DNA from 2 places in the Plantibacter sp. Leaf314 genome. Region 1 is predicted to be linked to the other one. Evidence: predicted binding sites of a transcription regulator. Region 1 holds the regulator's gene; the other holds the start of a gene.
What was found. Region 1 encodes HrcA, which represses chaperone genes, less so after heat shock. Its sites were predicted from a motif close to TTNGCACTCGNNNNNNNCGAGTGCNAA; they were not measured.
Positions count from the first base shown of each region.

Region 2: the regulator HrcA is predicted to act here: its motif matches at 1,377-1,403, upstream of groES (co-chaperone GroES).

Region 1 is NZ_LMOB01000001.1:605,370-608,774, reverse strand. It holds gene ASF68_RS19150 (DUF4870 domain-containing protein) at 112-669, opposite strand; gene hrcA (heat-inducible transcriptional repressor HrcA) at 885-1,907, shown strand; gene dnaJ (molecular chaperone DnaJ) at 1,962-3,083, shown strand; gene ASF68_RS02825 (16S rRNA (uracil(1498)-N(3))-methyltransferase) at 3,085-3,405, shown strand, end outside.
Region 2 is NZ_LMOB01000001.1:1,255,005-1,258,409, reverse strand. It holds gene ASF68_RS05885 (DUF4190 domain-containing protein) at 1-64, shown strand, start outside; gene ASF68_RS05880 (class I SAM-dependent methyltransferase) at 128-1,321, opposite strand; gene groES (co-chaperone GroES) at 1,480-1,776, shown strand; gene rarD (EamA family transporter RarD) at 2,004-2,909, shown strand; gene ASF68_RS05865 (ABC transporter substrate-binding protein) at 3,097-3,405, shown strand, end outside.

The sequences.
Region 1 (3,405 bases):
CGCGGTCCGGGCGCGTCCCGGCCGGGAGACCGTCGGACGGCGTCAGACCGCCGGAAGACCGACAGCCCCGACCGGCGGACCGGACGGGGCTGTCGAGTGGGGCTCGGAGGATCAGGCCTTGATGAACTGGATCGTGAGCGGGTAGCTGTACAGCTCGCCCTTGTTCGCCTTGATCGCGGCGATGATGCTGAAGACGATCACGACGATGTACACGGCGATGATGACGAGGATGCCGACCACGACGATCGTGAGGATCGAGCCGACCACGAGCGCGATCAGCATCGTCAACTGGAAGTTGAGCGCGGTGAGCGTGTGGGCCTTGATGAACGGCCCGCGGTCCTTGAGCGCCAGGTAGCCGATCAGCGGCGGGATGAACCCGAAGAAGATCCCACCGATGTGGATGAGGGTCGACCAGAGCTTCTCGTCGGACGGGCTCATGGGCTGCGCGACGGGGTAGGGCTGCTGGTACTGCGGAGCGCCGGCGGGCGGCGGCGGGTAGGAACCGGCACCGGGCGGCGGCGGCGCGTAGCCACCGGCGGGCGGCGGCGGGTAGGAGCCTGCCGGCGGCTGGTGAGGAGCTGCGGGCGGGGGCGTCGCGCCGTCTCCTGCAGGCGGAACCGACCCGCCCTTGGCAGGGTCGACGGGCGGTTGAGCGTTCGGATCGGACATCTTCGCACCTTTCACGGAGAGTGATATTCAATTGGTCCAGCAGAGCGTATCGCACCAGGTGTCGCGGAAACGGGACCCACGCCTGTCGCCAACGGTATTCCTGGGCCGCCACGGCGCGCAAGGGATGCCTTCCGGTGGGCCGCGATATGATTGGCAGTCAGGGTGTTCGAGTGCTGACGGTCGGTGTTCGGCGGAGACGAGGAGAGGGGTTCGCCATGGTGTCGGATCGCGGTCTCGAGGTCCTCCGGGTCATCGTCCAGGACTACGTCGCGTCGCGTGAGCCGGTCGGGTCGAAGACGATCGTCGATCGTCACTCCTTCGGCGTCTCGGCGGCCACCATCCGCAACGACATGGCCCAGCTCGAGGACGAGGAGCTCATCGCCGCGCCCCACACCTCCTCGGGGCGCGTCCCGACGGACAAGGGCTACCGCATGTTCGTCGACCACCTCGCCGACCGGCGTCCCCTGAACAACGCACAACGGACGGCGATCGAGACGTTCCTCGGCGCATCCGGCGACCTCGACGAGGTGCTCCACCGCACGGTGAGGCTCCTGTCGCAACTCACGAACCAGGTCGCGCTCGTCCAGTACCCCATGTTCTCCCGTGCCCGCGTCCGGCACCTCGAGCTCGTGAGCGTCACGCCGAACCGGGTGCTCGCCGTCATCATCCTCGACAACGGCCGGGTGGAGCAGCGTCTCATCGAGACGGAGCGGCCGGTCGACGACGACCTCATCGCGCGCCTCCGCGGTGCGTGCAACGAGGCGGTCGCCGGACGCCCCCTCCTCGACGCCCACGACGCCCTCGGCGACGTCCCCGACACGATCGCCGAACTCGACCGGTCCTCGGCGGTCCGCATCGTCGACGCGGTGCGCGAGCAGCTCTCGGCCCAGCGCCAGGACCGCCTCGTGATGGCGGGCGCTGCGAACCTCGCTCGCACGGAGGACGACTTCCCGGGCAGCATCTACCCGGTGCTCGACGCGATCGAGCAGCAGGTGGTCCTCCTCAGGCTCTTCGGCGAGATGGAGTCGGAGCGGGACGGGGTCGTCGCCAGCATCGGGCGGGAGAACGCGTCGTTCGGCCTCGAGACGACGAGTGTCGTCGCGGGGAACTACCGTTCCTCTGGTGGCGAAATCGCCCGCCTCGGCGTGCTCGGCCCCACGAGAATGGACTACGCGAGCAACATGGCGGCGGTCCGAGCCGTCGCCAGATACCTCTCGCGCATCCTCGACGCCGAGTGACGCCTCCTCGTCGCGTCCACCAACACCTTCCGCACCTCGAACGAAAGGCCCTCAGTGGCTGACTACCCCGACCACTACGCAGCCCTCGGCGTCGCCAAGGAGGCGACGCCCGAAGAGATCAAGAAGGCCTACCGCCGCCTCGCGCGCGAGCTGCACCCCGACGTCAACCCGGGATCCGACGCCTCGGAGCGGTTCAAGGAGGTCACGCACGCCTACGACGTGCTCAGTGACCCCAAGCAGCGCCAGCAGTACGACCTGGGTCCGCAGGCGGGTGGGTTCGGTGGAGGCGACGCCGGCTTCAGTGGGTTCGGTGACATCTTCGACACCTTCTTCGGCGGTGGCGGACAGCAGCGTGGACCGAAGTCGCGTCGCTCGCGCGGCGAGGACGCCCTCCTCCGTGTCGAGCTCGACCTCGACGAGGTCATCTTCGGCACCCACCGCGACCTCGAGGTCGACACCGCGGTGCTCTGCGGCACCTGCAACGGCTCGTGCTGCCAGCCGGGCACCTCGCCGGTCACCTGCGACATCTGCCACGGTACCGGTTCCATCCAGCGCGCCGTCCGCTCGCTGCTCGGGAACGTCATGACCTCGGCACCCTGCGGCACCTGCCGTGGCTACGGGACGATCATCGCGACCCCGTGTGTCACCTGCCAGGGGCAGGGACGCCTTCGCGCCCGTCGCACCGTGTCGGTCGACATCCCGGCCGGTGTCGACACCGGTCTGCGGCTGCAGATGCCCGGGAGCGGCGAGGTCGGTCCGGCCGGAGGCCCCAACGGCGACCTCTACCTCGAGATGAAGGTCAAGCACCACGACGTCTTCAGCCGCGACGGCGACGACCTGCTGTGCACGCTGGAGGTCCCGATGACGGACGCCATCTTCGGGCGCCACGTCACGGTCCACGCACTCGACGGAGACGTCGAGGTGGAACTGCGTCCGGGCGTCCAGAGTTCCGAGGTCATCACGGTCAAGGACCGAGGCGTGACCCGGCTCCGCGGCAACAGCCGCGGCGATCTCAAGATCGGCGTCCAGGTCGTCACCCCGACCAAGCTCGACCACCGCGAGCGGGAACTCATCAAGAGCTTCGCCTCGGGCAGGCGTCAGGGTCCTCCTGCGCTGGCGCAGTTCCAGCAGGGCCTGTTCGCGAAGATCCGCGACCGTTTCCACGGCGTCGGTTGAGATGAGCTCGCTGTACGTCCGCGAGGACCTCGAATCGACCGGCGTCGGCGACTCGGTCACCCTCCGGGGGCCGGAGGCGAAGCACGCCGTGTCGGTCAGCCGATTGCGGGTGGGGGAGACCACGTCGATCGGCAACGGTCGCGGACTGATCGCCACGGGAACCGTCGTCCGGAGCGAACCGGGCGAGCTCGAGATGCGCGTCGAGTCGGTGGTCGTGCATCCGGAGAACCGTCCGGCACTCGTGCTCGTGCAGGCGCTGGCCAAGGGCGATCGCGACGAACTCGCCATCCAGGCGGCGACCGAGCTCGGGGTCGACCGGATC
Region 2 (3,405 bases), 650 kb from region 1:
CGCCTGTTCGATCGGCTGGCTGGCCTACAGCGTCGTCGTCATCATCGGATACGTCTCGACCTAGTCGGCGCGGCGGACGCGCGTCGCCTCGGTGACCGAGCGCTCCCACGAGGCACGGGGCGGCACGTCAGTGAGCGACGCGCTCCACCAGCAGGGCGCTGTGCTTCCCCGCGATCCTCGTGAGGATGATCGTGGCCGAGTGGTCGCCGCGCAACGCGAGCCGTTTGCGGAACGTCGCCGGGTCGATGTCCACGCCGCGCTTCTTGATCTCGAGGACGCCGATCCCGCGCTCGCGCATCGTCCGCTTGAGGGTCTTCTCATCCATGGGGAGCCGTTCGAGCACACGGAACGTCGACGCGAACGGCGAGGTCGTCGCGCTGTCGGAGGTGAGGTACGCGATGCCCTGACCGAGCATGCCCGCCTCCAAGCGGACGGCGAGGTCGCCGATGAGACGGGCGCGGATGACGGAGCCGTCGGGTTCGTGCACGTACTCACCGAGGTCGCGGACCGGGGCGTCGTCCGCGTCGCCGTCCGCCGTGAGCTCGTGGTGGACGCCGTCAGCGAGCAGGAGCGCGGCACGCCGGACACCCGGTCGGGCGAGCGGGCCGAACCAGAGGGTCATCTCGACGAGTTGGCCGTCGACCGATACCCACTGCGCCTCGGCTTCGTCCGGGATGAGGGAGCGGTCGAAGCCGGGCCCGAGTTTGACGCCGACCGGGAGGCTGCCCGCCGTGGCGAAGACGGTGTCGAGGGAGGGGGTGTAGTCGGCGGCGCTGGCGAGCCGCGCCGTGTCGGCGTGTCCTGCCGTCCGTCGGGCCGGGTCGAACCAGACGGCGTCGAACCCCTCGAGGGCGACGTCCTCGGCCGCTTCGTTCCGGACGGTCGCCGAGGGGAACGGTGCCAGGTTGTAGCTCGCGATGGCGGCGGTGACCTCGTCGATGTCGACCGCCGTCACCTCCAGGTCGAGGGAGGCCATCGCCATCGAATCGGCGCCGATGCCGCTCCCGAGATCGGCGATGCGCGTCAGGCCGGCCCGGGCGAAGCGCCCGGCGTGCAGAGCGGCGACGGGCAGGCGGGTGGCCTGTTCGAGGCCTGCCTCCGTGAACAGCATGCGGTCGGCGAAGGGGCCGAACTTGCCGACCGCCTTCTGCCGGAGGCGCGACTGCGTGAGCACGGCCGCGACGAGTGCGGGGGAGTGCCCCTCGTTCCGGAGCCGACCGACGAGTCGGACGGCCTCGTCCTTGGACGGGTAGGGCGGGAGCGAGTCGAGGAGTCTGAGCCCCTCGGCCGTCAGGAGCTCCACGAGTTCCGATCGTTCCATGGTCAGCGGACTTCTCGCGGAGCTGGGTGCATCCGGCAACGCTAGCAGCCGGTGATTGGCACTCGCATTGCGTGAGTGCCAGAAGATGCCTAGACTGGAATCAGCACTCTCGCAGTGTGAGTGCTAACAACGTCTTCGTTTCAAGAAAGAGGTCAACCGTGTCGGTCTCCATCAAGCCGCTCGAGGATCGCATCGTCATCAAGCAGGTCGAGGCAGAGCAGACCACCGCTTCCGGTCTGGTCATCCCCGACACCGCCAAGGAGAAGCCCCAGGAGGGCGAGGTCGTGGCGGTCGGACCCGGTCGCATCGACGACAACGGCAACCGCGTCCCCCTCGACGTCGCCGTCGGCGACAAGGTGATCTACTCCAAGTACGGCGGCACCGAGGTCAAGTACGCCGGTGAGGACTACCTGGTCCTGTCCGCGCGCGACGTCCTCGCCGTCGTCGTCCGCTAGACACCGACGAACGAACCGAGCGGCTCAGGCCGCTCCACAGCCCGAATGGCATCAGCCGTTCGGGCTGTGTCCGTTTCACGAGGTCGGCCAGCCCGCCGCGGGTCTAGCCTGGACCAGTGCAGAACCCGAGCGATCCAGCGGAAGTCGAAGTCGATGTCGAGCTCGCCGCCGGAGCGGCGCGCGGGCGTTCAGGGGTCGAGGTCCCACAGCAGGGGAGCCGGTCGGGCCTGATCTCGGCCGTCGCCGCGTACTGCCTCTGGGGAGCACTGCCGCTCTACTTCATCGCGCTCGCGCCGGCCGGAGCCTTCGAGGTGGTCGCCTGGCGGATCGTGTTCTCCCTCGTGTTCTGCGCCGTGCTCATCCTCGTGACGCGCTCCTGGCGTCGCCTGCTCGGGATCCTGCGGCAGCGGCGCATCGTGCTCACGATGGGGTTGGCCGGCGCGCTCATCTACGTCAACTGGCAGACCTACGTCTACGGAGCCCTCAACGGGCAGGTGGTCGAGGCCTCGCTCGGGTACTTCATCAACCCGATCGTCACCGTCTTCCTCGGCGTCTTCTTCCTCCGCGAGCGGCTTCGTCCCGCGCAGTGGGCCGCAGTGGTCGTCAGCGTGATCGCGGTGCTCGTCCTCGCGATCGGGCACGGCAGCGTCCCGTGGATCGCCCTCATCCTCGCCTTCTCCTTCGGCCTGTACGGCTACATCAAGAAGCAGGTCGGTGGTGTGGTCGACGCGGTGTCGGGTCTGACGCTCGAGACGGCTTGGCTGACGCCTGTCGCGATCGCGCAGCTCATCGCCGTCGGTGTCTCCGGCGGGCTCACGATCGGCACCGCCGGAGTGGGGCACACGCTCCTGCTGGTCGGTGCCGGTGTCATCACCGCCGTCCCGCTCCTGCTGTTCGCCGCGGCGGCTCGGCGGTTGCCGCTCACCTGGATGGGGTTCATCCAGTACTTCGCGCCGATCATCCAGTTCGTCGTCGGCGTGGCGGTCCTCCACGAGGCGATGCCGCCGGAGCGGTGGCTGGGCTTCGGACTCGTCTGGTTGGCACTCGCCATCCTCACGGTCGACATGCTCGTGGCGTCCGCGCGCAGCCGACGGTCCGCGGCCGCCGATCGACGCCGCGCCGCGAGGGTCTGAACAGCGGATTCCGGCGCTGATCGCGCGACCACTGCAGGAAAGACGCGAAACCGGTACCTCTGAGGTAACGATTTGGTCGTGTTACACGCTTGTAACGTCAACGACATTGTCCAGCGCACTCTCAGCGGATAACTTGACACAACGGCAGCCCCTGGAGCTGCCACTCTTCTGACAAGCAAGGAGTACCATGAGCGTCTTTTCGAAGGCCACGGCCGCTCGCTCCCGCCCTCGTGCCATCGTTCTCGGTGGCATCGCACTGATCGGAGCCAGCGCGCTGGTCCTGAGCGGATGCGCCTCAGGTGGCAGTGACGACAGTGGCAGCGGCAGCAGCAAGCCTGCTGGCGACCTCACCCTGAAGCTCGGCACCGCGTTGCCCCAGACGGGCAACCTGGCGTTCCTCGGCCCGCCCGAGGAAGCCGGTGTCGGTCTCGCGGTCAAGGAGGTCAACGACGCCAACCTGGGCATCAAGATCGACCTGACGCTCGGCGACTCGGGT